One region of the Streptomyces sodiiphilus genome, then DNA from elsewhere that is predicted to be linked to it. Evidence: riboswitches for the same ligand, from Rfam matches in the RefSeq annotation. Region 1 holds a riboswitch; each other region holds the start of a gene.
What was found. A riboswitch is a leader RNA that binds a small molecule or an ion and turns the genes downstream of it on or off. The one in region 1 is predicted to bind cyclic di-AMP.
Positions count from the first base shown of each region.

Region 2: another riboswitch for cyclic di-AMP. It lies ahead of ABD299_RS15870 (C40 family peptidase); the one in region 1 lies ahead of ABD299_RS12715 (LysM peptidoglycan-binding domain-containing protein).
Region 3: another riboswitch for cyclic di-AMP. It lies ahead of ABD299_RS17815 (M23 family metallopeptidase); the one in region 1 lies ahead of ABD299_RS12715 (LysM peptidoglycan-binding domain-containing protein).
Region 4: another riboswitch for cyclic di-AMP. It lies ahead of ABD299_RS17700 (M23 family metallopeptidase); the one in region 1 lies ahead of ABD299_RS12715 (LysM peptidoglycan-binding domain-containing protein).

Region 1 is NZ_BAAAMJ010000026.1:135,180-142,333, reverse strand. Features, by position in the region: gene ABD299_RS12725 (FtsB family cell division protein) at 1-62, opposite strand, end outside; gene eno (phosphopyruvate hydratase) at 220-1,500, opposite strand; gene ABD299_RS12715 (LysM peptidoglycan-binding domain-containing protein) at 1,740-2,405, opposite strand; cyclic di-AMP (ydaO/yuaA leader) riboswitch at 2,409-2,617, opposite strand; gene ABD299_RS12710 (transglycosylase family protein) at 2,837-3,838, opposite strand; gene ABD299_RS12705 (cytochrome P450 family protein) at 3,927-5,180, opposite strand; gene ABD299_RS12700 (sensor histidine kinase) at 5,303-6,664, opposite strand; gene ABD299_RS12695 (helix-turn-helix domain-containing protein) at 6,841-7,154, shown strand, end outside.
Region 2 is NZ_BAAAMJ010000031.1:54,234-61,387, forward strand. Features, by position in the region: gene ABD299_RS15860 (DsbA family protein) at 1-289, opposite strand, end outside; gene ABD299_RS15865 (hypothetical protein) at 436-786, shown strand; gene ABD299_RS15870 (C40 family peptidase) at 897-2,135, opposite strand; cyclic di-AMP (ydaO/yuaA leader) riboswitch at 2,142-2,283, opposite strand; gene ABD299_RS15875 (DUF1707 SHOCT-like domain-containing protein) at 2,535-3,176, opposite strand; gene pcrA (DNA helicase PcrA) at 3,237-5,681, shown strand; gene ABD299_RS15885 (hypothetical protein) at 5,935-6,600, shown strand; gene ABD299_RS15890 (M23 family metallopeptidase) at 6,682-7,154, opposite strand, start outside.
Region 3 is NZ_BAAAMJ010000038.1:667-7,820, reverse strand. Features, by position in the region: gene ABD299_RS17835 (PP2C family protein-serine/threonine phosphatase) at 1-879, shown strand, start outside; gene ABD299_RS17830 (effector-associated constant component EACC1) at 997-1,407, shown strand; gene ABD299_RS17825 (caspase, EACC1-associated type) at 1,415-3,511, shown strand; gene ABD299_RS17820 (extracellular solute-binding protein) at 3,508-4,917, shown strand; cyclic di-AMP (ydaO/yuaA leader) riboswitch at 5,133-5,298, shown strand; gene ABD299_RS17815 (M23 family metallopeptidase) at 5,308-6,399, shown strand; gene ABD299_RS17810 (aldo/keto reductase) at 6,631-7,154, shown strand, end outside.
Region 4 is NZ_BAAAMJ010000034.1:39,082-46,235, reverse strand. Features, by position in the region: gene ABD299_RS17715 (5-(carboxyamino)imidazole ribonucleotide synthase) at 1-170, shown strand, start outside; gene purE (5-(carboxyamino)imidazole ribonucleotide mutase) at 167-727, shown strand; gene ABD299_RS17705 (dipeptidase) at 724-1,932, shown strand; cyclic di-AMP (ydaO/yuaA leader) riboswitch at 2,293-2,516, shown strand; gene ABD299_RS17700 (M23 family metallopeptidase) at 2,580-3,539, shown strand; gene ABD299_RS17695 (CapA family protein) at 3,707-4,876, shown strand; gene ABD299_RS17690 (ABC transporter permease) at 4,866-5,702, opposite strand; gene ABD299_RS17685 (ATP-binding cassette domain-containing protein) at 5,699-6,676, opposite strand; gene ABD299_RS17680 (TetR/AcrR family transcriptional regulator) at 6,831-7,154, shown strand, end outside.

The DNA.
Region 1 (7,154 bases):
GCCTGCTCACCGAGCACCCTGATCCTGGTCGCCGTGGAGAACCGGTCACGTTCCGCGGCCACATCGCCTCCCTCGCTCCGCCCGCCCGGGCCCCGGGCCCCACGAGAAGGCCCGGTCCGCGGACACCTGTCCCCGGACACCGTACGGGAGGGTGTCCGGGGATACGGGTGACGACGGGCCGTCAGGCAGTGCGGGACCGCGCCCGGCCGCGCGGTGGGCTCAGCCCTGGAACCGCGGGAACGCACTGCGCCCGGCGTACACCGCCGCGTCGTCGAGGATCTCCTCGATGCGCATCAGCTGGTTGTACTTGGCCACCCGCTCGGAGCGGGCCGGGGCACCGGTCTTGATCTGGCCGCAGTTGGTGGCGACCGCAAGGTCCGCGATGGTGACGTCCTCGGTCTCGCCGGAGCGGTGCGACATCATGCACTTGAAGCCGTTGCGCTGAGCAAGCTCGACGGCGTCCAGCGTCTCGGTGAGCGAGCCGATCTGATTGACCTTCACCAGCAGCGCGTTGGCCGAGCCGTTGTCGATGCCGCGCTGCAGCCGCTCGGGGTTGGTCACGAACAGGTCGTCACCGACGATCTGCAGCCGCTCGCCGAGACGGGCGGTCAGGGTCTGCCAGCCCTCCCAGTCCTCCTCGTTCAGCGGGTCCTCGATGGAGACCAGCGGGTAGGCGTCGGCCAGCTCCGCGTAGTAGTCCGTCATCTGCTCGGCGGTGCGCGCCGATCCCTCGAAGGTGTAGACACCGTCGCTGTAGAACTCGGTGGCGGCCACGTCGAGCGCGAGCGCGATGTCCTGGCCGGGGGTGTAGCCGGCCTTCGTGATGGCCTCGACGATCAGGTCCAGCGCCTCGCGGTTGGAGCCCAGGTCGGGGGCGAAGCCGCCCTCGTCGCCCAGGCCGGTGGCCAGACCGCGCTCCTTCAGCACCGACTTGAGCGTGTGGTAGACCTCCGCGCCCCAGCGAACCGCCTCGGAGAAGGACTCCGCGCCGATCGGGGCGATCATGAACTCCTGGATGTCCACGTTGGAGTCCGCGTGCGAGCCGCCGTTGAGGATGTTCATCATCGGGACCGGCAGCAGGTGCGCGTTGGGGCCGCCCAGGTAGCGGAAGAGCGGGAGGTCGCGGGACTCGGACGCGGCGTGGGCCACGGCCAGCGACACGCCCAGGATGGCGTTGGCGCCCAGCGAGGACTTGTCCGGGGTGGCGTCCAGGTCGAACATCGCCTGGTCGATGAGGCGCTGCTCGGTGGCGTCGTACCCGACCAGCTCCGGGCCGATCTGCTCGATGACGGCCAGGACGGCCTTCTCCACGCCCTTGCCGAGGTAACGGGCCTTGTCACCGTCACGCAGTTCCAGGGCCTCGAAGGCACCGGTGGAGGCACCGGAGGGCACCGCGGCGCGGCCGGTGCTGCCGTCGTCGAGGCCGACCTCGACCTCGACCGTGGGGTTGCCTCGCGAGTCGAGGATCTCGCGGGCTACGACGACGTCGATGGACGGCACGAGCATCTCCTTCATAGGGGACGATTGCCGGCCCGGCCGGGCCGGGGAAGCGGTCTTCAGCCCCCTGAGCCTAACCGGCCGGGGGCGCGGAACGTCTCCTCAGCTCGCCCCGTGGACGGCGTCGGCCCGCATTCGCCCTGGTCGGAGCAGATGCCATCTTTTTGTTTACAAGGTGAAGAAAACCCGGTGGAGGGCACCGCGCCGTGGCGCGGGCCCTCCACCGGACGGGTCGCCGTGGCTCAGAGGGAGAGCTTCTGACCGGGGAAGATCAGGTCGGGGTCGCCACCGACCACGGACTTGTTGGCCTCGTACACCTGCTGCCAGGTGGTGCCGTGGGCATCGGCGATCCGGCCCAGGGTGTCGCCGGCCTCGACCACGTACTGCTGGCCGGCCTGACCCGACGGGGCCGGGGCCTGCTGCTTGGGCTGCGCCGGGGCCTGCTGCTGCTCGGGCTGCGCCGGGGCCGCCTGCTGCTGCGGCGCGGCACCGCCCTGACCGCTCCCGGCGTCCACATTGGCGGACGGGCCGCCGGCGGACAGCCCGGCCTTCTGGCCGCAGTGCGGCCAGGCGCCCGGGCCCTGCATGGCGAGCAGCTTCTCGGCGGTGGCGATCTGCTGGCCCTTGGTGGCCAGGTCGGCGCGCGAGGCGTACTGGGTGCCACCCGCGGCCTCCCAGCTGGACTGGGAGAACTGCAGGCCACCGTAGTAGCCATTGCCGGTGTTGATGGACCAGTTGCCGGTGGACTCGCACTGGGCGACGGCGTCCCAGGTCTCCACGGAGGCGGCCTGGGCGCTCTGCGCGCCCACGATCGGAAGTGCGACGACTGCGCCGGTCACTCCGGCCGCGACGGCCACACGGGCCGGCTTGGACGGACGGCGGTGGCGACCCTTGCCCGAAAAGAGCATGACGCTCCTTCTCACCGACGCCTGCGAGGTGAGCTGTCGGGTTCGGGTGTGAGCTACCCGGCCGGACGGAACGTTTCTCCTGCTCCGGCTTCACCCCAAGCCGTTCCGGACAGCGATGCCCGGACCGGCACTTACCTGGGTCCCCCGCTCCTGCCTGCGGTGGTGCACGACGGACTTCCGGGGCCGGCGGCAGGATTCGGCGTTTCGACCCTCGGTGCCCGCATTGGCGGGCAGAGGGACAGTAGGCACACCGCGCCTAACGATTCAAGAACGATGAAGATCACCGACACGCCGCTGCTTGACTGGAACGATCACATGTCTTCGCAGGTCAAGGACTAAACGGACAGTGCGGACCACCCGGACAGTCTCATGGAAGTTCGAGAGGATGGTCACACTTACGCGAGAGGGAAATCCCTCCGGTGGCTCACGGCCTAACGCGCCATGACGTCCAAGTCCAGCTCCTGACCCGGGAGGATATGGTCTGGATTGTCACCGATGACCGATTCGTTCAGCTCATAGAGGGCAGGCCAGCCGCCCGGGACCGCCTGCCGGTCCGCGATCAGGGACAGCGAGTCGCCGGCCCGGACCTCGTAGGCGTCGGCGGCCTGCTCCCGGGACCGGCCACGGTCCGCGTGGCGCCCCGATCCGGCCTCCTGGGCACGCTCGTCCTCCTGCGGGTCCGGCAGGCCACGGTGCTTGCCGCCCGGGGCCTCCTGACCCCGTTCCCCGGCGCCGGCCTCTTCTCCGGCCCACGCCTCCCCCTCGCGCTCCTCGGGGGCCTCGCCCGTCGAGCCGCCGGTCCGGCCGTCCCGCGCGCCGCCGGCTCCGGCGCCGGCGCGCTGCCGGTCCGCCGAGTCTCCGGCCTCGGCCCCCTCCGGCGTCTCCCCGGCGCCGGAGCCGGCCCGCTCCCGGCCGTTCCCCTGGCCACCCTCGTGCCCGGTCGCGCCGGTCCGCTCTCCCGGCTCGCGCCCGGTGCCGTCGGCCTCATCCGCGCCCGGCTCCCGGCTCTCCTTCCCGCCTTCCCCTCCGGCGGCCTTGCGCGATTCCTGCCACAGGCCCGTGGTGACCGCGCAGGTAGGAAAGGCCTGCGGGCCCTGGGCGGCGAGAATGCGCTCGGCCACGGTGATCTGCTGACTGCGGCTGGCGAGGTCGGGGCGCTCGGCGAAGTCCAGACCGCCGAACTCCTCCCACATTCCCAGCGTCAACTGCAGGCCGCCGTAGTACCCGTTGCCGGTGTCGGCGCTCCACACGCCGTCACTTTCGCAGTCGGCGACCAGATCCCAGGTCTCCCCGGTGACCGCCTGGGCGGCACCCGCCCCCAGCAGTGGCATCGCGAGGCCGGCGCCGGTGACGCCTGCTGCGACGACAAAAGCGGGAGCCTGGCGAGGGCGACGGTGACGGCCGTTCCCGGAGAGCATGTGCGGACCTCTCATGCGAACAACGTTGCGGTTGAGGGCAGAACCTAGCCCGTTTCGCGGCCCCATCACAAGTCGGTCCCACCGATATCACGCGGAGATCACACTACTGACTTTGCGTCACCTTCGCCGGGTCGAATTCCACCGGAAGTGACCGGAGTCCACGCATGATCAGACCGCCACGCCACCGCAGATCGCCGGGATCCACCGCAAGCCGGACACCGGGCAATCGCCGCAGCAGCGTGGCAATCGCCGTCTTCCCTTCCAGCCGGGCCAAGGGGGCGCCGAGGCAGTAATGGATTCCGTGCCCGTACCCCAGATGCGGATTGTCCCGCCGCGTCAGATCCAGCCGGTCCGGGTCGGCGAACCGGTCCGGGTCCCGGTCCGCCGACGCCAGCACCACCAGCACCGGGTCCCCCGGCTCGATGCGGCACCCGCCCAGGACCAGCGGCTGGGTCGCGAACCGCCAGGTCGCCAGCTCCACCGGGCCGTCGAACCGCAGCAGCTCCTCCACCGCGGCCGACAGCACACGGTCGTCCCCCGCCTCCAGCGAGCGCTCCAGCAGCTCCCGCTGGGCGGGGTTCCGGAACAGCGCGTGCAGCCCGTTGCCGATGAGATTCACGGTGGTCTCAAAACCGGCAAAAAGGAGAATGAAGGCCATCGCCGCGGCCTCCTCCCCGGTGAGATGCTCACCGTGATCCGAGGCCCGGATCAGGGCGGTGATGAGGTCATCACCCGGATTCTTCCGCTTGCGCTGGATCAGCTCCCCCAGATATCCGCGCATCCGCTTCACCGAGCGCCCCACTCCGCCACGTTTGCCGGAAGTGTGCAGCATCATTCCCGCCCAGTCACGGAAATCGTCCTGATCCTCCGCCGGGACCCCCAGCAGATCGCAGATCGCGTAGATCGGCAGCGGAAAGGCATAGGAATCGATGAGATCCGCCCTCCCCCGCTCCGCGCCCGACTGCCCGGCCAGCATGTCGTCGATCAGCCGGTCGGCGAGCTCCTGCACCCGCGGGGCGAAGGCCGCCACCCCGCGGGGCGTGAACGCCTTGGACACCAGCCGGCGCAGCCGGGTGTGATCCGGCGGGTCGATGTTCAGCAGGTGCGTCATGAGGTTCGCGCCCCGCTCACCCGGGATGCCCACCCGTCCCCGGCCGTGCGCGGCCGCGCTGTGCCGCTCCGGATTCTTGCTCAGCCGCTGGTCCGCCAGCGCCTGGCGGGCGTCCGCGTACCGCGTCACCAGCCACGCCGACACCCCGCTCGGGAGCACCGCCCGGTGCACCGGCGCGTGCTCCCGCAGCCAGGCGTAGGCCGGATAGGGATCGGCGGCGAACTCCCGGCCGAACAGCTCGGGCATCCGCGTCGGGTCTTCTCGCTCCTCCACCCCCCGACGCTAACCCGCGCCCGCCCCCGCCCCTCCCCGCACCTCTGCCCTCCGGTACCCCCGCTTCGGCACCGCCCGCCCGGCCCCCTGCCGGCTCAGCCGCCTGCGGCCGGCCGGCGACTGCCCGCCCTGTCGGGTATCACCGCCGAGACCCGGAAGCCGCCACCCTCCGTGGGGCCCGACACGAAGCCGCCCCCCAGCCCCGTCACCCGCTCCCGCATCCCCACCAGGCCGTTCCCCCCGCTGGGCAGCCCGGCCCCCGACGGCCCGCCGCCACCGCCGGCCGGAGCCTCGTTCTGCACCAGCACGGCCACCTCCCCCTCCCGGCACGCCAGCCGCACCCGCGCCCGGGCCCCCGCCGCGTGCTTGTGCACATTCGTCAGTGCCTCCTGCACCAGCCGGTACGCCGTCTGTTCGACCTGCGGTGCGTAGGCGCGCTCCTCCCCCTCGACCGCCAGCTCCACGGCCATGCCCGCCGCCCGGGACTGCTCCACCAGCCCCGCGACCTGGTCCAGCGACGGCCCCGGCCGCCCCTGCCCGTCCTCCGCCCGCTGCTCCGCTCCGCCAAAGGCCCCGCCGGGCGCCCCCGCGCCGGTGACGCCCGGCCCGGCCGGTGCCGCGGCACCGGCCGGCGACTTCTGGTCCGCCCGCAGGACCCCCAGCATCGTCCGGAGCTCGGTGAGCGCCTGCCGCCCCATGTCACCGACCAGTGCAGCGTTCTCCGCAGCCTTCTCCGGATCCTTGCGGGCAATCGCCTGCAGCGCCGCCGAGTGCACCACCATCAGACTCACCCGGTGCGCCACCACGTCGTGCATCTCCCGGGCGATACGGGTCCGCTCCTCGCTGCGCGCCCACTCCGCGCGCTCCTCGGCGCGCTCCGCCAGCAGCGCCAGTTCCCGCTCCAGGCCGTCCGCCCGGTCCCGCAGCGACTCCACCAGGCGGCGGCGGGCCCGCACGTACATGCCCAGCAGCACCGGGGGCACCACCGCCACCACCCCGAACAGCGCCGCCACGAGGACCGAGAACCACACCGGCATCTCGGGATCGTGGGGGTCCAGGCTCTGGTCCATGAGCAGGTAGGTGACCACCATGGTCCCCACCCCCAGCATCGCCGCGAGAGCCCCGGTGATCCGCCGCGGCGCCTCCGAGGAGGCCAGCGTGTAGAGCCCCACCAGCGCCAGCAGGTTGCCCATCTGAGCAGGCAGTACGGCGATGGCCACGAGAAGTACGGCAAGCGGCCGGCGCCGCCGCACCAGCAGCGTCAGCCCGGCGAGGGCCCCCAGCAGAGCCAGCGGCCCGGAGGGCAGCCCGGTGCGGTCCGCGAACGCAGCCGCCTGCAGCACGCACTCCACCCCCGAGACCAGCGCGAGAGCGCTGTCCAGGACGACGCTGCGCCGACGGGGCCACCACAGCAGACCGGACTCCCGCCCCTTTCCGGCTGCCCCCGCTTCACTCATGGGGACCAGCCTAAGGGCGCGGTCCACCGCTTTTCCGGGGGAGTTCCGGTGGGCTCCCCGGGAACCGCACAACCCCGCGGCCGGTCCGGCACTCCGGGTACCCCGCCCCTCACTCGAACTGGTGAATCGCTGACACTTTCGATCCGCCGGGGGGCTTTCCGGGCCATCCTGCCGTCATGCACACGAACCAGGACTCAGCACCCGCCCGGCGCGGGCCGAACGCCCGGCCGGATCTGCGCGAGACCGCCCGGGAGCTTCGCCGGGCCGGGCACACCTACGACCGGATCGTCGACGAGCTCGGTGTATCGAAGAGCTCCGTCTCGCGCTGGGTCAGAGACCTCCCGGCGCCCGCCCCCTCCCCGAAGCACATGCACCGGATGCGGGAAGCCCGCTGGGCACCGCACCGCCGCCGGCAGACACTCGCCCGGTGGAACACCAAAATGGCGGCGGGCAACGAGATCGGCCGCCTCACGGACCGCGAGCTCTTCCT
Region 2 (7,154 bases), on a different contig from region 1:
CGATCATCACGATCGGGGCGTCGGCGTCCCCGCGGGCCAGCGGGTCGTCCCCGTCGCGGCGGGCGAGGGCGTGCACCGGGTGATCGTCGGGCAGCGGCTGGACCGTCTGCCCCTCCTCGTCCGCTCCCCGGCCGTCACCGGTCGCGGCGCTGTCGCCGGAGCGGTCGCCGCCCAGCGCGGACAGGCCGCCGAGCGCCAGCGCTCCGACCAGCACGACGACCAGTGCCATCACGGTGACCGAGCGCCTCCGCGAGGACGTGGAGGAGGAAGCGGAGGAGGGGGTGGGCATGTGTGAGAACTCCTGTGCGCGCCTGGGGTTCCGGGGCGTGGGGCGTGTCCCGCGCGACGGACGCGCGTCCGGCCGGGCTCACCGGTGCCTGCCGACCAGCATACGTGCCTGCGGACCGCCCGGGACGGACCAGTAACCTCCGCACCATGGACATTCTGATCGGCATCTTTCTCGCCCTGCACATCATCGGCATCGGCGCCCTGCTGGGCGGCTTCCTCGTCCAGATGAAGGCCATGCGCACCGGAGAGGCCCGCATCGTGCCCGCCATCCTGCACGGCGCGGGCACCATGCTGGTGACCGGGCTGATCCTGGTCGGGCTCAACGAGGCGGACGGGGCGGACCTCAACCACATCAAGATCACGGTGAAGCTCGTCGTGCTCGTGGCGCTGACCGCCCTGGCCTACCTCAAGCGCGACGACGAGCGCGTCCCGCCCGGTGTGTTCGGCACCATCGGCCTGCTGACGATCGCCAACATCTTCATCGCCACCCTGTGGTGAGCGCGCCCGCCGTCGCGGAGGACTGACGCGGAAGCCGCGCCCGGTGGGGACGGGCGCGGCTTCTCGCCGGGTGCGGGCCCGGAGGCCGGGTCCCGGCCCGTGCGGCGGGGTCAGCCGACCCGGTTGGCGCTGTGCCAGGGCATGTAGTCGATCGACTCGACCTTGACGACGTCACCGGGCTTGGGGGCGTGGATCATCTTGCCGTCGCCGATGTAGATCCCGACATGGCTGACGTCGGAGTAGAAGAAGACCAGGTCACCGGGCCGCAGATCGGCCCTGGCGACCTTGGTGCCGACGTTGACCTGGTCGAAGGTGACCCGCGGCAGCTCCACACCGGCCTGCCGCCAGGCGGCCTGCGTGAGCCCGGAGCAGTCGTAGGAGTTCGGGCCGGTGGCGCCCCACACGTAGGGCTTGCCGATCTGGGCCTCCGCGAAGGCGATCACCTGCTGGGCCCGGGTGCCGGTGGAGTCGCCGGGGGTTTCCGTGCCGCCCCCGGTACCGCCGCCCGTGCCGGTTCCCGATCCCTGGCCGGAGCCGTCCTCCCCGGCCTGCTCGCGCTCGGCCTGTTCCCGCTCGGCCTGCTCGCGCTCCTGGCGCTCCCGCTCCTCGCGCTCCTGGCGCTCCGCCTCGGCCCGCCGCTCGGCCTCTTCCTCCTCCAGCCGTTCGAGGCGCTCGAATTCCTTCTTCTCCTCGGCGGTGAGCTCGGCCAGCAGGGTGCGGGCGGCCCCGAGCTTGCCCTGGACCTCTTCCTTCTTCTCCCGCAGCTCGCGCTGCCGCTCCTCCAGCTCCTCCAGCGCCCCGGCCGCCGCCCGGCGCTGCTCGGCCGCCTCGGCCTGCCGCTGGGTGTAGTCGTCGAGGGCCCGGTGCTGGCGCTCGGTCATCCGCGACAGCGTGCGCCGGGTGTCGAAGTAGCTCTGCGGGTCGTCGGCGAGCAGCAGTGTCGCCGTCTCTCCCAGGCCGCCGGTGCGGTAGTGGGCCGCCGCGAACTGCCCGAGCTCGCGCCGGGCCTCGTTCACCTGCTCCGCGGCCTCGGCCGCCTTGTCCAGGAGCGCGTCGGCCTTCTCCTGCTGGGCGGTGACGGCCTCGTCGGCGGCGTTGTACTCCTGGGTCGCCGTGCCGGCCTGCCGGTACAGCGCGTCCACGCGCTCCTTGACGCCGGCGGCCCGCTCGGCGGCGGCGTCCGCCCGGTTCCGCTGCTCCTCGACCGCCGGGGAATCGTTGTCGTCGGCGTAGGCGTGCTGGCTCAGCAGGGTCGCCGAGGCGAGGGCCGCGGCGCCGACCCCCATGGCACCCCGTCGGGCGGCGGGCGAGTCGAACAGTCCGGTGCGCGGCTTGCGGTGGGAACCCAAGGCCGTCTCTCCTTCCGGGACCGCTGACCGGGTTAGCTGTCGGGCTCGGGCTTCGGAAGGCTGCCCTACGGGTCGCACCTCGCGATGCGGCCCGATTCGCCCCTGGGGGACGAGCCCCCACTGTCCCGGGGGACAGCGTGGGACCTGCCCGCCCGGCAACGGGCGGACGAGGGTGGGTCCCCGGCTCCGGCGCAGGCCGGACTAGGCGGAGGCGGCCCGTGCCGCCGGGTTCGACGGCAGTGGAGCGAGCCACCTGGCGCTGCACGCTAGCCACCCCCGGGCGGGTTTGGGAAGGGCGCTGTGCCAAATGCCCGAAACCAATTCGTTATCCGGACGCAGCGTCGCCGGGCGGTCGCACCCGGCGGCGGAAACGGAGCCTCCGGAACCCGTGTCCCGGGGTCAGGAGGCGCAGTGCCGCAGCCGGCGGCGTTCCCAGCGGTTGGGGTGGCGCACCTTCACGCCGCCCATGTCCGCCGCCCCGCTGATGTGCAGAACCGGGGCACCGGGCTGCCCCGGATCGGTGACCTTGTTGCTGACGCCGCCCATCCCGGGGTCGATGTCGTCCGTCCGTACCTCCCAGCCCTGCGGGACCACGACGACCACACCGCCCACCCCGGCGCTCACCCGCATCTCGATCAGGCGCCGGCCGCCCAGCTGCGCCTGGGTGAAGTCGAGCTTCGCGCCGCCCACCGAGCCGTGCACGACGATGCGGGAGGCCACCTGCCAGGCCCCATCCTTGGCGGCCCCGGCCCAGCCCGCCTTGATCACCAGCGGCTTCTCGTCCCCGGGGGCCGGCAGGCCGGGCAGCGCGGGCACGGCCCCGCCGGGGGCGGGCAGGTCGGCGGTGAGCGGTTCCAGTTCCCCGTAGGTCTTGGCGGTGAGCGCGCGCTCCAGTCTGCTCTCCAGCTCGTCCAGGTCCAGCCGGCCGTCGCCGGCTGCTTCCCGGAGCCGCTCGGCGACCGCCTCACGGTCCGCGTGCGAGGCACGCAGACCGGCGTAAGGGGGCTCGGCTCGGGCGGGGTCATGGGAGGGCTCGGTCATAGCCGGATTCTACGGAGGCCCGGGCCCGGGACCGACAGGGCGTTCTAGACTCGGTGCACAATGAGCAGCCTCTTCGACGACAGCGTTCTGGCCGACCTCGAACCCGCGGGTGAGGAGCCGCCTCCGCCCGGACCGGGCGAGGCCGAGCGGGAGGACGCCGACGCCCTCTTCGGCCGGCACTTCGCGGCGCCGCCGCGGGACGCGTACTACCGCAACGGCGCGCCCCGGCCGCCCGCCGACCCGGCGGCCCTGCTGGAGGGGCTGAACGAGCAGCAGCGGGCCGCGGTCACCCACAGCGGGGCGCCGCTGCTGATCGTCGCCGGGGCCGGGTCGGGCAAGACCCGGGTGCTCACCCACCGCATCGCGTACCTGCTGTCGGCCCGCGGGGCGCACCCCGGGCAGATCCTGGCGATCACCTTCACCAACAAGGCCGCGGGCGAGATGAAGGAGCGGGTCCAGGAGCTCGTCGGTCCCCGTGCGAGCGCCATGTGGGTGATGACGTTCCACAGCGCGTGTGTGCGCATCCTGCGCCGGGAGAGCAAGCGGCTCGGGTTCACCTCCAGCTTCTCGATCTACGACGCGGCCGACTCCAAGCGGCTGATGGCGCTGGTCTGCCGCGACCTGGACCTGGACCCCAAGCGCTTCCCGCCCAAGTCGTTCAGCGCGAAGATCTCGAACCTGAAGAACGAGCTGATCGACGCCGAGGACTTCGCGGCCCGGGCGCAGGACGGCTACGAGAAGACGGCCGCCGAGGCGTACACGCTCTACCAGTCGCGGCTGCGCGAGGCGAACGCGCTGGACTTCGACGACATCATCATGACCACGGTCCACCTGCTGCAGGCGTTCCCGGACGTCGCCGAGCACTACCGGCGGCGGTTCCGGCACGTGCTGGTCGACGAGTACCAGGACACCAACCACGCGCAGTACACCCTGGTCCGCGAGCTGGTGGGATCCGCCGGCTGGCAGGAGGAGGGCGCCGTCGAGCCCGCCGAGCTGTGCGTGGTGGGCGACGCCGACCAGTCGATCTACGCCTTCCGGGGCGCCACCATCCGCAACATCCTCCAGTTCGAGGAGGACTACCCGCAGGCCACCACCCTGCTGCTGGAGCAGAACTACCGCTCCACCCAGACGATTCTGTCCGCCGCCAACGCCGTGATCGAGCGCAACGAGAACCGGCGCCCGAAGAACCTGTGGACGCAGGAGGGCGACGGGGCGCGGATCACCGGCTACGTGGCGGACACCGAGCACGACGAGGCACAGTTCGTCGCCGACGAGATCGACCGGCTCACCGACGCCGGCCGGGCGCGCCCCGGCGACGTCGCCGTCTTCTACCGCACCAACGCGCAGTCCCGGGTCTTCGAGGAGGTCTTCATCCGCGTCGGCCTGCCCTACAAGGTCGTGGGCGGAGTGCGGTTCTACGAGCGCCGGGAGGTCCGGGACATCCTGGCCTACCTGCGGGTGCTGGCCAACCCCGAGGACACCGTGCCGCTGCGGCGGATCCTGAACGTCCCCAAGCGGGGCATCGGGGACCGTGCCGAGGCGATGCTGGAGGCCCTGGCGCAGCGGGAGAAGATCTCCTTCGCGCAGGCGCTGCGCCGGGTGGACGAGGCCTACGGCATGGCCTCCCGCTCGGTCAACGCCGTCCGGCGGTTCAACGTTCTGCTGGAGGAGCTGCGCACGGTCGTGGAGTCGGGGGCGGGCCCGGCCACCGTGCTGGAGGCCGTACTGGAGCAGACCGGCTATCTGGCCGAACTGCAGGCGTCCACCGACCCGCAGGACGAGACCCGGGTCGAGAACCTGCAGGAACTGGCCGCCGTGGCACTGGAGTTCGAACAGGAGCGGGAGGAGAGCGAGGAGGCCGGGCCGGGCACCCTCGCCGAGTTCCTGGAGAAGGTCGCGCTGGTCGCCGACTCCGACCAGATCCCCGACGAGGAGGAGGGCGAGGAGACGGGCGTCATCACGCTGATGACCCTGCACACCGCCAAGGGACTGGAGTTCCCCACCGTGTTCCTCACCGGCATGGAGGACGGCGTCTTCCCGCACATGCGGTCGCTGGGGAAGACCAAGGAGCTGGAGGAGGAGCGGCGGCTGGCCTACGTGGGCATCACCCGCGCCCGCGAGCGGCTCTACGTCACCCGCTCGACGCTGCGCAGCGCCTGGGGGCAGCCGCAGTACAACCCGCCCTCCCGCTTCCTGGAGGAGATCCCCGCCCAGTTCGTCGACTGGCGGCGGCTGGGCGGCACCGCCTCCGCCCCGGCGCCCTCGGCGACCCCGCGCTCCGGCCCGCGCGCCGGAGTGACCGACGGCTTCGCCACCCGCTCCCGCACCGGGGACCGCCCGGTCGTGGAGCTGGCCCCCGGCGACCGGGTCACCCACGACACCTTCGGCATGGGCACGGTCGTCTCGGTCCAGGGCGCGGGCAGCCGCGCGGAGGCCACGGTGGACTTCGGCGGGGAGAAGCCCAAGCGGCTGCTGCTGCGGTACGCGCCGGTGGAGAAGCTCTGACCGACGAGGAGACCCGGCTCCTGGGCAGGTGACCGGCGGGACTGCGGGAGGCCCCGCTTCGTGCGGAGCCGGATGCCGGTCTGTTCCCGTCGTGTCACGAAGCGGGGAATCCGGTTGTCGGTGGGGGCCGGAGGCGGTTGGCTGCGTGGTGCGGTGGACGCACCCGGCCCGCAGGAACGGACGGTGTGCCGTCCGCTGTCGCACACGCAACGACCGTCACCGGCACCGTCGTCAGCACCAGGGGGGACCTTCCATGAGCCAGCCATGGCAGCCGCAGCCGAACGAGGGCTTCGGCCCGCCGCCTCCGCAGCAGCCGCAGGGCGGCCGGGGGCAGGTTCCCCCTACGGTTCCCCAGCCGCAGCCGGGCTACGGCTACCCGCCGCCGGTGCCCGGCGCGCCGCCGCACCAGCCCTACGGCGCGGCGCAGCCGCCGTACGGGGAACCGCCGAAGCCGCCCCGCCCCAACAAGGTGTGGCTGGCGCTGGGACTGACCGTGGTCGCCACGGTCGTCGCGGCGTTTCTCTACGCCGTGCTGTTCCACGCCCTGTACGACGCGGCGACCTACGAGGTCCGGCAGCTCTCCTTCCACGCACCGGTCGCCGGAGTGCTGATCGGTCTCGGTCCCGCGTTCTTCGCCCGGCGCAACTGGGGCGTGTACATCCTCGCCGCGGTGCTGAGCCTGGCCGCGGTGTGCTTCGGAGAGCTGTACGGCATGGCGATGATCCTCAGCGAGCACTTCACCCTTGGTGGGGTGCCCGCCCACGAGATCTTCCTTGAGGGCTTCGAGGATCTCCTGGAACTGTGGCGGGAGACCGCGGAACCGGCCACCTACGTGTCCCTGCTGCTCGCCCCGGTGGCCGCCGTATCGATCTGCCTGGTGGTGCTGAAGCGGGAGCGCAAGCGGGAGGCGGGGGCCTGAACCGATGAGGCCGGGCACACGACGCGCCCCCGGGCTCCTGAGGGAGCGCCGGGGGCCCGGTGTCTGCATGGAGGGGAGGGCTCAGGAGGGTTCCAGACCCTTGGAGCGCAGCCAGGCCGCCGGGTCGGTGGGGGAGCCGCCGCCGGGGCGGACCTCGAAGTGCAGGTGCGGGCCGGTGGACTTGCCGCTGTTGCCGGAGTAGGCGATCACCGTGCCGGCCTGGACGTAGCCCGAGTGGTAGACGTTGCTGCTCAGGTGGGCGTACCAGGTCTCGGTGCCGTCGGGGGCGGTGACGATCGCCATGTTGCCGTAGGAGACGTGCCACTGGGTGCGCACCGTGCCGTCGGTGGCCGCGCGCACCGGGGTGCCGTAGCTGACGGGGAAGTCGATGCCGGTGTGCACGGACATCCAGTTGATGCCGGACTGCCCGTATCCCGCGCTCAGCCCGCGTCGCTCGACGGGGAGGGCGAACTTGGGCCGCAGCGCCTCCAGCCGGGCGGCCTCGGCCTCGGCGGCCTTCTTCGCCTCCTCGGCGGCCTTCTTCTCGGCGGCCT
Region 3 (7,154 bases), on a different contig from region 1:
CTGGGCATCAACAGCACGGTGAGGCGCGGCATCCGGCAGGTGGCCTCCGCCCGCGGTGTCGCCGAGGCGGTGCAGCGCGCCGTGCTGCCGCCTCCGCCCGACCGGATGGGCCAGGTGCGTGTCGCCGCCCGCTACGTGGCGGCCCAGTCCGACGCGCTGATCGGCGGCGACCTGTACGCGGCGCAGAGCAGCCCGCACGGCGTGCGGCTGCTGATCGCCGACGTGCGCGGCAAGGGGCTGCAGGCGGCGGAGTCGGTGGCCGTGCTGCTGGGCTCGTTCCGGGAGACCGCCCAGTACAAGGCCGATCTGCGCACGGTCGCCCGCCGGCTCGACGCCGCCCTGGCCCGGGACACCGCCCGGCGCGAGGAACGCGGCGAGGACACCGACGAGAGCATCGAGAACTTCGCCACCGCCTGCCTCGTGGAGATCCCCGCGGACGACACCGGCACGTTGCGCATCCTGAACCGCGGCCATCCGGCCCCCCTGCTGCTGGTGCCGGGGCTCACGCCGCGCTACCTGGAGCCCTCCGCGCCGGCCCTGCCGCTGGGCCTGACAGGGGTGGGGGGCTGGGACGACCACGTGGACACGGAGATCTTTCCCCCCGGTGCCCAGCTGCTGCTCTACACCGACGGTGTGAGTGAGGCCCGCGACGAGCGCGGCACCTTCTACGATCCGGCGCGCGGACTGCGCGGCCGGACCTTCAAGGACCCGGGCGACCTGGCCGATCAGCTCATCGCGAGCGTCACCGCGTTCTCCCGCGGCGGTGTGCACGACGACATCGCGATCCTCGCGGTCCAGCAGCCCCCGCGCCCCGCGCACGGGCCGCTGTCCGGGGCCGGCGGCCGGGCCGGTGACGCCGGGGGCGGGCAGCACGCGTAACGCCGGAAACTGGTCCGTTCCGGGAACTGTTCCGGCACGCTGTGCGACTTTAGAATGACGGGACGATACGGGCGCGGGGGCCGCATCGCGCGCCCGAAGGCCATGGGGAGGCCGAAGATGGCCGCACAGGCGGGGGACATACCGAGGCTGCGCGTCGCTGTGGAGGACGGCGAGGCGCGCGCCGCCGGGGAACTGCACAGGCTCGGATCGTGGCTGGACGCCGACCCGGCACTCAGCGGAGTGGTGACGGTCGAGCGGCGCGAGGGCGCGCCCGGCAGCTCGATGGGCCTGGAGGACGAGCTGCTGATCGGGCTGGTCACCACCGCGGTGGTCGACAGCGTGTTCCGGCTCCTGAGCGCGGCCTGCAACTACCTGCGCAACCGCGGGGGCCGCCGCAGGATCACGATCTCGGTCGAGGACACCGATCTGCGGATCACCCTGGACAGCCGCACCCCGTACCGGCGCGGTGAGCTGGAGGAGATGGCCGAGCGGGCGGCGAGGGCCATCCGGCGCGGGCTTCCGGAGTGATCCGGCCATGCCTTACCAGCAGCCCGACCCCGGACGGTCCCGGGCGGTGCTCATCGGCGTGTCCCGGTACGCACACGGCGACTACCCGGACCTGCCTTCGGTGGCGGCCGGTCTGGACGAACTGAACGCCGTTCTCACCGACGACAGTCTCGGGCGCATGGCCGCCGCCCGCACCACCGTGCTGCACTCCCCGCGCCGGGAGCGCATGGTGGCGGCGGTGCGGGACGCGGTCGCCGGCGCGGAGGACCTGCTGCTGCTGTACTTCGCCGGGCACGGCCGGCTGGAGCCGGGGCCGCAGGAGCCCCGGGTCGGTGAACTGCACCTGCTGCCCACCGAGGCCGCCCCCGATGAGGCCGGGCTGCACGGCATCAGCTACCGGCACCTGACCGGCCTGCTGCGGGAGTCCCGCGCCGAGCACATCGTGGTGATCCTCGACTGCTGCTACTCCGGCAGCGCCCTCAACGGCGGGCAGCCGGCCGGCCGCCGGTACGCGCTGATCACCTCCTCGCGGGAGATGGGACGGCAGTGGTCGGGGGACGGCCGCAGTCCCACCCCGTTCACCTCCGCGCTTCTGCGGGTGCTGCGCGAGGGAGTGGTCCCGGGCCGCCCGGTGACCGTCGAGGACCTGCCGGAGGCGCTGGGGCAGCACGCGGCGGCGGACGCCCGGCGGGCCGCCCGTGACCCCGGCAGCCACCCCGAGGACTGGTTCCCGAACGTGCTGACCGTCGGGGCCTGCGGCAGGACAGTGCTCTCCCAGGCCATCACCTCGCCCGGCCTGTCGCGGGCGGCGCGCCTGGCGGCCCCGCTGCGCCGGGGCGTCGCGGCGGTGCGCCGCAGCGCACCGGGGCGCGCAACCCGTGCGGCCCGGGCGGCGTTCGAACCGGGACGGCCCTGGTGGCACCGGGTGCTGGCCGTGGCGGCGGGGGCGGCCGTGGTGGGACTGGCGCCGGCAGCCCTGGCAGTGGGCAGACTGTTGCAGCCCGGCCCCGATCCCTGCCTGCCCGCGCTGGAACTCCGGATCCTGACCACGCCCGAACAGGAGGCGGCGATCGCCCGGGTGCTGGAAGGTTTCCACGCCTCCCCCCTGGCGGACCGTCCCCTGGGGGACCGGCCGGAGGGCTGCCGCCAGATCGGCACCACGGTCCACGCCGCGCCGACCGGTCCGGCCGTCCGGGCGTTACGGGACTCGGCCGCCTGGGCCGAACCGGAGCGGGCCTGCCCCCGGACGACCGCGGAGCGGGACTGCGCCGCGCCGCTGCGCGACGTCGGCCCGCAGCCCGACGTGTGGCTGCCCGCCGCCTCCACCTCGCTCGCCCGGGTGCGCGACGCCGTCGAACGGCCGGAGAGCGCCCTGTACCTGGGCGAGCCGGAGACGCTGGCCCGCTCCCGGGCGGTCCTCGCGGTGCCGGGGTCGCTCAAGGGAGTCGAAGAGGACTGGAGGCCGAGACACTCTCTGGGTGAGCTGCTGGCCATCGCTGAGCGGGAACAGTTGCCCGTCCGGCACGCGGACCCGGACTCCTCCGAGGCGGCTCTCGCTCACGCCTTGGCCGAATCCCTCGCCCCGGACAACACCGGCCTGCCGGAACAGGACGAGGAGGTCCCGGCGGACGACAGCCGACTGCTGTGCGCCCTGGCTGGCGAGGAGCCCCGGGCCGCTCTGCTGATCGCCGAGCCCACCGCCGCGATGCTTCTCGAAGAGTCTCTGGGGCCCGCCTGCCTGACCGGCAGCAGAAGCAGGTACCTCTACGGCGCAGCCGACGCCGGGTTCACCGCCTACTACCCCAATGATGTCCCGGCGCTGGACCTGACGTTCGTCCCGGTGCACTGGGAGGGCGCGACCGCGGACGCCGCCGACCGGCGGGAGGCCGTGGAGCGGCTGCGGCGGTGGCTGCGCTCGGACGAGGGCCGCTGGGCCCTGGCCGAGCAGGGCTTCCGGGACCGCGACGACCGCCGGGAGTATCTGGGCGGGCGGTCGGCCCTCAACCAGCAGGACGCGCTGTGGGCGTATCCGCTGCCGGTGGCGCCGCCGGTCCGGGAGGGCCGCATGGTCCGGTTGCTGGACAACGCCGGGGCGGACCGGCGAGCCGGCCGGGGGAACCCGTGAGAGCCGCCCGGGCCCGGGGGGCCGTGCTGGCGGCGCTCGCCGTGCCGGCGCTGCTGGCCGCGTCGTGCTCCGGCGGGCCGGAAGCGGATGCGTTCCCGGCCGACGACGGGCGGCCGCTGGTGGTGGTCAGCAGCGCGGACCTGACCACCAGGGACGGGCGCAGCGTGCGCCGGGAGCTGATCGACGCGTGGAACGCGATCGAGGGCAACCGGGAGGCCCGGCTGGTGGAGCTGCCCTCGGGGGCGGACACCGCCCGCAGTCAGCTCGTCGCCTCCCTCCAGTCGGGCACCGCCGACTTCGACCTGCTGAACCTCGACATCGTGTGGATACCCGAGTTCGCCGAGGCGGGGCTGATCGCGGAGCTGGACGAAGAGCTGCTGGAGCCGGACTTCCTGCCGCAGGCCGCCCGGGCGGGCCGGTGGCGCGGGGCGGTGTACGCGGTGCCGTTCAACACCGATGTGGGGCTGCTGTACTACCGGACCGATCTGCTGGGCGAGCTGGACCGGGGGCCGGAGCGGTTGCGTGAGGAGACGCTGGGGGAGCTGCTCGGGAACTGGCCGCGGGGGGCCCGCCATCCCCTCTACATCACCCAGCTCGCGTCCTACGAGGGGCTCACGGTCAACGCCATGGAGGCGCTGTGGAGTTCGGGGGCGGAGCTGGTGGACGAGGACGGCCGCTACGTCGGCAGCAGGGAAGAGCTGGAGGCCGGCCTGAGGGAGCTGGAGCGGATCACCGGCGCCGAGATCAACCCGCTCGCCGACGAGGCGGACGAGACGCTGTCGCTGCGGGAGTTCAGCGACGAGGACAGCGGCACGGTGCTGATGCGCAACTGGCCCTATGCCGCGACGCAGCTGGACGCCGCCCTTCCCCCGGATGTCGGGTTCGGGATCACCACCCTGCCGGGGGCGGCGGCCCTGGGCGGGCAGAGCCTGGCCGTCGCGGCGGACAGCGTCCGGGCGCGGGACGCCGAGAAGCTGATCGAGTTTCTGACCCACCCCGGTACCGACAGCCAGCGCAGCCTGCTGCGGGCGGGGTTCGCGCCGGCGCTGCGCGACGCGTACCGGCTGGAGGGTTCCGGCGGGCCGGACTGCCACAGGTCGCGCTTCTTCGCCCGCCCGGAGCCGCCGTCGGGGGACCGGCGGGAGCTGCCCCCGGGGGCGCCGTCGGGGAGCGCGCCGGTGTACGGGGCGGTGGGTTACGCGGAGTTGCTGTGGTGCGCGCTTCAGGAGGCGCGGCCCCGGCCGGCCACCCCGCACTACCCGGAGTTCTCCCGGCTGCTGCGGACCGAGGTGAAGCGGATGCTGGACGACAAGGGCTGGACGCCGCGGTCCGCGGCCGAGGCGCTGCACGAGGCGCTGCCCGGGGTGCTGGGCGGCGAACCGGTGCGCCCGGCGGAATCACCGTAGGTGAGTGAGAGGCGGCGCTCCGCATAACATTTGATGAACTGTCAATTGTTATGTCCACGCTAGGGTCGGCAGATTTTGCCCGGTTTGCTGGAGTTGGCCACTGAAAGTCCCCGGGCTCTCCTCTAGTTATTCCCTCCGCCACTTGGAATATGGCGGTCGGGTCTATTAACGTTCGATAACGCAGCGCGGTCGTCATCGCCGTCACGAGACGGCGCCGTGCTCTGTCGCCGAATCCGGCGCGTGCGCAACAACTGCACCGAAGGAACCGGGGAACCACGTTTCTTGGGGTGAATCGGACAGCCGGCAGCCACCGGCTGACCGTAGGAGACCTTCCTGCTCCGAACCCGTCAGCTAACCCGGTAGGCGAAGGAAGGAAAGGAGAGCGCCTCCGTGGCGTCTAACCGGCATGCCTACGGCGAGGGTACGACCGACACCCTCGCCCCGTACGACCCTCACCACCAGGAGGGGAACGGCCCCGCGTACTTCGGGCCCGAGCGTACCGACGGTGAGCCGATCAGCGAGTGGAACCCCAGCGCGGACACGATCCGCCCCGTGCGCGGCCGCCACCGGGTCGCCAAGCAGCGCGGCGGCAGCATCGCCCGCAGCCGCGCCGTGCTCGGCGTCGGCGTCTTCGCCGCCGTCGGCGCCGGAGGCATGACGACCGCCGAGGGCAACGCGGGCGTCCCCGGCATGGACGCCGCGGCCGACAAGGTCCGCTCCATTCCCGACCAGATCCCCGGCCTCGGCACCCTGGTCTCCGCCGACGAGGACGTCCAGGACACCGTCGCCTTCACCTCCGCGCCCCTCACCCAGGCCGCCGCCGTCACCGCCACCGCCGACACCGGCAGCGGGGCCGACGCCGGCGAGGCGCTGCGCGCCCGCATCCTCCAGCAGGCCGACCAGCAGGAGGCCCAGGCCGAGGCAGAGGCACGCGCCGCCGCCGTCGAGGCCGCCGCCGCGGGCGCCGCAGCCGAGGCCGCCCAGCAGGCCGAGGCCGAGCGGCTCGCCGAGGAGGAGCGCAAGCGCAAGGCAGAAGAGGAGCGCAAGCGCAAGGAGGAGGAAGAGCGCATCGCCAAGCTGCGCGCCAGCTTCACCCTCCCCCTCAGCAGCTACAACATCACCTCCCGGTTCGGCGACAGCGGCACCATGTGGCAGAGCAACCACACCGGCACCGACTTCGCCGCTCCCACCGGAACCCCCGTCAAGAACGTGCACACCGGCGTCGTCACCGAGGCGGGCTGGGCCGGCTCCTACGGTTACCGCGTCACCGTCGAACTCTCCGACGGCACCGAGGTCTCCTACAGCCACCTCTCCTCGATCACCGTCTCCACCGGCCAGGAAGTCATCACCGGCGAGACCGTCGGGCACGTCGGCTCCACCGGCAACTCCTCGGGCCCGCACCTCCACCTGGAGGTGGCCCCCGGCGGCGGCAGCTTCGTCGACCCGCTCGCCTGGCTGCGCGACAAGGGCCTGTCCGTCTGACCCACGGCCCACCCCGACCGGTCCCACCGGCCCCCGGTGTGTGACCGGCCCACCACCCCGGCGGCCCTGGCGACCCCCCCGACGCCAGGGCCGTCGGTCTGCCTCCCCGCGACCCGGCGGCCCTGGCGCCACTCGTGAGGTCCCGGGCCGCCGGCCCCCTCCCCGCCCCGGCCGCCTTCTCTCCCCGCCGCCTCCGGCGGCTCCGCGCGGCGGGCCCCTACGCTGGCCGCCATGACCGACATCACCCGACGCCCGGTGGGCACCCTGCGGATCTCCCCTCTCTGCCTCGGCGGCAACGTCTTCGGCTGGACCGCCGACGAAACGGCCTCGTTCAAGATCCTCGACGCCTACGCCACCGCGGGCGGCAACCTCATCGACACCGCCGACTCCTACACCGCCCGGGTCGTGGGCAACAAGGGCGGCGAATCGGAGACGATCATCGGCCGCTGGCTGGACCGCCGGGGCCGCCGCGACGACGTCCTCGTCGCCACCAAGGTCGGCGCCCACCCCGAGTACCAGGGCCTGGCCGCCGACACCATCAAGCGCGCCGCCGACGCCTCCCTGCGCCGCCTGAACACCGACCGCATCGACCTCTACTACACCCACTTCGACGACGAGAGCGTCGAGGTGGGCGAGATCATCACCGCGCTGGACGACCTCGTCCGGGCCGGCAAGGTCCGCGAGATCGCCGCCTCCAACATCTCGCCCGCCCGCCTGGAGGAATCCCTCGCCTTCTCCGCGCGCGAGGGCAAGGC
Region 4 (7,154 bases), on a different contig from region 1:
ACCTGCACTGCATGGCGCGCGACCCCCAGCTCAAGATCCACATGTACGGCAAGGACGTGAGGCCCGGCCGCAAGGTCGGACACGTCACCACCTACGGCACGGACCTGGCCGACGTGCGCGAGCGCGCCCGCCACGCCGCCGACTACCTGCGAGGGACCATCACCGAATGAGCACGCCCAGTACACCGGCCGCCGGCGAGGCGGCCGGCGGCGTCACCGTCGGCATCGTCATGGGATCGGACTCGGACTGGCCGGTCATGTCGGCCGCCGCCGAGGCACTGGCCGAGTTCGGTATCGGCCACGAGGTGGACGTCGTCTCCGCCCACCGGATGCCGCGCGAGATGGTCGACTACGGCGAGCGGGCGGCCGGCCGCGGACTGAAGGTCATCATCGCCGGGGCCGGGGGCGCCGCCCACCTGCCCGGCATGCTGGCGTCCGTGACCCCCCTCCCGGTCATCGGGGTCCCCGTCCCCCTGAAGTACCTGGACGGCATGGACTCGCTGCTGTCCATCGTCCAGATGCCCGCCGGGGTGCCGGTGGCCACCGTGTCGGTGGCCGGGGCCCGCAACGCCGGGCTGCTGGCGGCCCGGATGCTGGCCGCCCACGACCCCCGGCTGCTGGAGCGGATGCGCAGGTTCCAGGACGACCTCAACGCCCAGGCCACCGAGAAGGGCCGGCGGCTGCGCGCCCTGCACGCCGGCGACGACGCCGCGCGGGGGGACGCGTGAGCGCCCCCGCCCGCCGGGAGCGGGACCTCGCCCGGGCCCGTGAGCTGCTGGCCGCCCATCCCGTGGTGGACGGGCACAACGACCTGCCGTGGGCGCTGCGCGAACAGACCGGCTACGACCTGGACCGGCGGGACATCGCCGCCGACCAGAGCGCCCACCTGCACACCGACATCCCGCGCCTGCGGGCCGGCGGGGTGGGGGCGCAGTTCTGGTCGGTGTACGTGCGCACCGACCTCACCGGTGACGCCGCCGTCAGCTCCTGCCTGGAGCAGATCGACGTCGTCGGGCAGCTGCTGGACCGCTACCCGGACCACCTGCGGCGGGCGCTGACCGCCGACGACATGGAGGCGGCACGCGCCGAGGGCCGCATCGCCTCGCTGATGGGCGCCGAGGGCGGGCATTCCATCAACAACTCGCCGGCCACGCTGCGGGCGCTGTACCGCCTGGGCGTCCGGTACATGACGCTGACCCACAACGACACGATCGACTGGGCGGACTCGGCCACCGACGAGCCCCGGCACGGCGGCCTGTCGGAATTCGGCGAGGACATCGTGCGGGAGATGAACCGGCTCGGCATGCTGGTCGATCTCTCCCACGTGGCGGACACCACGATGCGGGACGCGCTGCGGGTGAGCGAAGCCCCGGTGATCTTCTCGCACTCCTCGGCCCGGGCGGTCTGCGACCATCCGCGCAACATCCCCGACGACGTCCTGGAGCGGCTGCCCGCCAACGGCGGGGTCGCGATGGCGACGTTCGTCCCGAAATTCGTGCTGCCCGAGGCCGTCGCCTGGACCAGGGCGGCGGACGCGGCCCTGGCCGAGCGTGGCTTCCACCCGCTGGACGGCTCCGGGGAGGCCCGCGCGGTGCAGCGCGCGTTCGAGCGGGAACATCCCCGGCCGGTGGCCACCGAGGCCACCGTCGCCGACCATCTGGACCACATGCGTGAGGTGGCCGGCATCGACCACATCGGCATCGGCGGGGACTTCGACGGCACCGCCTTCCTGCCCTCCGGGCTGGAGTCGGTGGCCGGCTACCCGAACCTGATCGCCGAGCTGCTGCGGCGCGGCTGGTCCGAGTCCGACCTGGCGAAGCTCACCTGGCACAACGCTGTCCGGGTGCTGCGGGACGCCGAGGCGGTGGCGGCGGATCCCGCGCAGCGCGCCCGTCCCCTGATGGCCTTCCCCGTCTCCGGCCCCGCCCACTGACCGGCGGCCCCTTTCGGGCCGCCGGGGCCGAGTCGAGGATCAAAACGGGCATCAGCGCCCATCTCGTGTGATAAGGCTTCAGCTTTTCGGCGGCCAGTGACCGACGTCACGGTGTAAACCGGGTGTCATGCCCTGGTGGGTGGGACATGACATGTCCCGTAAGGCGACTTCGCAGGCCGGGCCGCAAGTTGACGGTGTGTCGCGATGATGTCGCGCGGCTGCAGGTGGTGTCCCGAATGCGCTCGGTGACCGAAATGGCGGGGGAGTATTTCCGATCATGATCAGACTGTGCCCGCTTTCTTGTGTTGTCCCGATTGTTGTGCTTAACGTGCATGCCGTCGCCGCGCCTCCGCGGCGGCCCGCCACCGGACGCCGAATCCTGTCACCGGGTGGGGGACGCATGAGCACTTCCGTATGACAGGAGCGGGGGACCCACTTTCTGCCGGACGGCGCGGTCACGCGCGTACCGGCTCGGGGTGAAGCCGCCTGCCGGATCCGACGCCTTGCGCCGGGTCCGTCTGCGGCCGGGCACCTTTCCGGCCCGAACCCGACAGCTCACCTCGCAGGCGTCGGAGAGGAGCACACCTATGTCCGCACGCGGACGTCACCGTCGCCCCCGGGCGCGTCGCATATCCCGCATTTCCCTGATGCTCACCGCCGGCGGCGCCGGCGTGGCGCTTCCGCTGGTGGCCGCCGGCCAGGCGAACGCCGCCCCCGCCGTGGCCCCCGCCGCGGCGTTCGGCTCCGGTCCGGTGGTCTCCGCCGCGGCTCCGCAGGCCGCCGCGCCCCAGACCTTCGTGCAGACCGCCGCCCCCTCCACCGTCGCCGAGGAGAGCGGTTCCTACACCGTCGTCAGCGGGGACACCCTCTTCGGCATCGCCACCGCTCAGGAGGTCGAGGGCGGCTGGCAGGGCCTGTACGAGAGCAACCGCGAGGTCATCGGGGGCAACCCCGACCTGATCCACCCCGGCCAGGAGCTGTCCCTGGACGGCCAGGCGGTGCTGCCGCGGCAGAAGGCCGCGCCGAAGACCGAGCACAAGGCGAAGCCGAAGCACGCCAAGCCGAAGGCCGAGTCGAAGCCCGCGCCCAAGGCCGAGCCGAAGGCGGAGCAGCAGGAGAAGCCCGCGGCCTCCGCGCAGTCCTCGGCGCAGTCCTCCGCCGGCAGCGCGGCCGCCCCGGCGGCCCCCGCCGCCCCGGCCGCCACCGGCTTCACCGCCCCGGTCGCCGCCTCGCCGAGCACCGCCTACGGGGCCACCGGCTCGCTGTGGTCCAGCGGCTACCACACCGGCGTGGACTTCTCCGCTCCCTCCGGTGCCCAGGTGAAGGCCGTCACCAACGGCACGGTCGTCTCGGCCGGCTGGGGCGGTGCGTACGGCAACGAGGTCGTCATCCGGCACAACGACGGCCGCTACAGCCAGTACGCCCACCTGTCGGCGATCTCGGTCTCCGCCGGCCAGTCGGTCTCGGCCGGCCAGCAGATCGGTCTGGTCGGCTCGACCGGCAACAGCACGGGCCCGCACCTGCACTTCGAGGTGCGCACCGGCTCCGGCTACGGTTCGGACATCGACCCGCTGGCCTACCTGCGGGCCAACGGGGTCAGCATCTGACCTGACGGCGCCACGCGTCCTACGGGCCCTTCCCCGCCGCACGACGGGGAAGGGCCCGTAGGCCGTCCGGAGTGTCAGAACATGCGAGACAGTAACGCATACTGTCAGATCTTCATATGAATAATGCGTTTGCCGCACCCGCCCGCATCACACGGACAATCCTCCTCGTGCTCCTCGTGGCCCTGCTCCCTGTCACGGCCTGCACCGGCCACTCCGGTGCCGGCACCGGAGCCGGCGGTGCTCCACCCGGCGACGACCCGCCCCCCGTCGTGGAACCCAGGGAGTTCACCCTGGTCGCGACCGGCGACATCCTCCTGCACGAGCGGCTGTGGAACCAGGCCCGCGACGACGCCGCCCAATCCGGCGCGGGCCCCGAGGACTTCGCCCCGCAGCTCGCCAGGATCGCCCCTGTCGTCTCGGGCGCCGGCCTGGCCGTCTGTCACCTGGAGACCCCCCTCGCCCCCGAGGGCGGCCCCTACCGCGGCTACCCCATGTTCTCCGGCCCGCCCACCATCGTCCCCGCCCTCGTGAGCACCGGCTACGACGCCTGCACCACCGCCTCCAACCACACCTTCGACGCCGGGGCCGAAGGCGTGGACCGCACCCTGGACCTCCTGGACTCCGCCGGCCTCGCCCACGCCGGCTCCGCCCGCAGCCCTGAGGAGGCGGAACGGACCACCCTGATCGAGGCGGACACCCCGGCGGGGCCGGTCACCGTCGCACTCCTCTCCTACACCTACGGCTTCAACGGCATCCCGCACCCCGGCGGGGACGCCTGGCGCGGCAACCTCATCGACGAGGACCGCATCCTGACCGACGCCGCCCGTGCCCGGAAGGAGGGAGCGGAGTTCGTGGTCGCCGCGATGCACTGGGGCGACGAGTACCGGCACGAGCCGAACCAGGACCAGCTGGAGACCGCCCCGCGCCTGCTGGCCTCCCCCGACATCGACCTGCTGCTCGGCCACCACGCCCACGTCGTCCAGCCCGTCGAGCACATCGGCGGCAAGTGGGTCGTCTACGGCCTGGGCAACCTGATGTCCGCCCACCGCAAGCCGGGGCAGCCGCAGCAGGAGGGGCTGCTGGTGCGCTTCACCGTGACCGAGAACCGGGACGGCGGGGGGTTCACCACCACCGGCGCCGAGTACCTGCCGCTGCTGCAGACCGACGCCTTCCCGGTCGGGGTGGTCGATGTCGCCGCCGCGGTGCTCGACGGCGGCGACCCCGGAACCGCCGGGCCCGGAGAACTGGCCACAGCTCTGGAGCGCACCACCGACATCGTCGAGAGCCGCGGCGCGGCCGAGCACGGCCTCACCCTGCTGCGGGAGGTCAGCGACTGAGCCGCTGGTACCGGCGGACCGCCGGCGGAGCGAACACGGCGATCAGCAGCACCGGCCATACCACGGCCGGCACCAGCGGGTGCTGGGCGATCCACGACTCGCCGCCCGTGCCCGGGTTGCCGAACAGCTCCCTGGCGGCCGCCGCGGTGGACGACAGCGGGTTCCACTCCGCCACCGTGCCCAGCCACCCCGGCATCAGCTCCGGAGCCACGAACACGTTGGACACCGCCGTCAGCGGGAAGGCCAGAGGAAAGACGATCACGCCCACCAGGTCGGGGTCCGCCACCATCAGCCCCAGCCAGATGCCGACCCAGGTGACCGCCACCCGCAGCAGCAGCACCAGCGCCACCGCCAGCAGCGCGGGCCCCGCGCCGCGATGCCACTGCCACCCCACCAGCAGCCCGCAGCCCAGCAGCAGGACCATCTCCAGCAGCGCCCGGAACAGGTCGGCGGTGCCGCGCCCGGTCAGCAGTGCCGAACGCGCCACCGGCATGGACCGGAACCGGTCCGCGACGCCCCGCCGCACGTCCGAGGCCACCGCGGTGGCCGTGGCCCCCATCCCGTAGAGCATCGTCATGACGAACACCCCCGGCAGCAGGAACTCGCGGTACCCGCCCCCGTCGGGCACCGTCATGCCGCTGCCGAAGACATAGCCGAAGACCAGCACGAAGAGGATGGGCAGCGAGAAGTAGATGCCGATCTCCTCCGGGGACCTGGCCAGGTGCGCCATGTTGCGGCGGGTCATCGTCCAGCCGTCGGCCGCCGCCCGGCGCAGCCGCGAGGACGGCCCGGCCGGGGCCGGGCCCGGGGTGGTGAGAGCGGTCATGACGGAACCCTTCCGGTTTCCGGTGCGCCCGCGCGGCGCCCGGTCAGGTGGAGAAACGCCTCGTCCAGGGTCGGGCGCCGGGACCCGATGTCCTCCACGGTGATCCCGGCGTCGTGCAGCGCCCGCACGGTCTCGGTCAGCGCCGTCATGCGGTCGGCCACCGGTGCCCCGATGCGGCGCAGTTCCCGGTCGCTGACGGGCGGACCCGCCGCCACCCGGGCGACGAGCCGGGACACCTCGGGCAGGTCGGCAGCCTCCCGCGCCACGACTTCGAGGCGGTCCCCGCCGGTCCTCGCCTTGAGTTCGTCCGCCGTCCCCTCGGCGACCACCCGGCCGGCGTCGATCACCGAGATGCGCCGCGCGAGCCGGTCGGCCTCCTCCAGGTACTGGGTGGTCAGCAGCACGGTGGTGCCGCCGGCCGCCAGCTCGCGGACGGTGTCCCAGACCTGGTTGCGGCTGCGCGGATCGAGGCCGGTGGTGGGCTCGTCCAGGAACAGCACCCGAGGGGTGCGGATCAGACTCGCCGCCAGGTCCAGGCGGCGGCGCATGCCCCCCGAGTACTGTCCGGCGGACCGGTCGGCGGCCTCGGCCAGCCCGAACCGCTCCAGCAGCTCCTCCGCCCGCAGCCTTGCGGCGCGGGTGCCCAGCTTGAACAGGCGCCCGAACAGGATCAGGTTCTGCCGCCCGCTGAGCGTCTCGTCGACCGCCGCGTACTGCCCGGTCAGCGCGATCCGCTCGCGCACCCGCTCCGCGTCCCGCCGCACGTCCAGCCCGCAGACCCGGGCGCGGCCGGAGTCGAAGCGCAGCAGGGTGGCCAGCACTCTGACGGCCGTGGTCTTGCCGGCCCCGTTGGGCCCCAGCAGGCCGTGCACCGTGCCGGCCGGCACGGTCAGGTCGAGCCCGTCGAGCGCCCGCGTCGGGCCGTAGCGCTTGCGCAGCCCGGCGGCGATCACCGCGTTCTGTTCCGTCGTCATCTCCCTCTCCCCACGGCTGTGAGCGCCGCACCGGATAACTGTGTACGGCGTACAGTTAAGTCTACGGCATACACAGTTTTAGGATGGCGCCCGGGACCCGACGAACCGGCCGCGAGCGTTCTCAGGAAGCCGCTGCCACGAACCGAGGAGACGCATGGCCGGCGAGCGGCCCGCACAGCGCGACCTGCAGCACACGCTCCGGCTGCTGTGGCGCGCCCAGGAACCGCCCCGGCGCGGGCCGCGCGGCAGCCTCAGCCTGGACAAGGTCGTCGCCGAGGCCGTGCGCCTCGCCGACGAGGAGGGGATCGGGGCGGTGTCCATGCGCAGGGTCGCCGAAGGGCTCGGGGTGACCACGATGTCCCTCTACCGCTACGTCCCCGGCAAGGACGACCTGCTGGACCTGATGCTGGAGATGGTCACGGGCCGGCCGGACACCTCCGCCTGGCCGGGCACATGGCGCGGCGACCTGGAGTGCTGG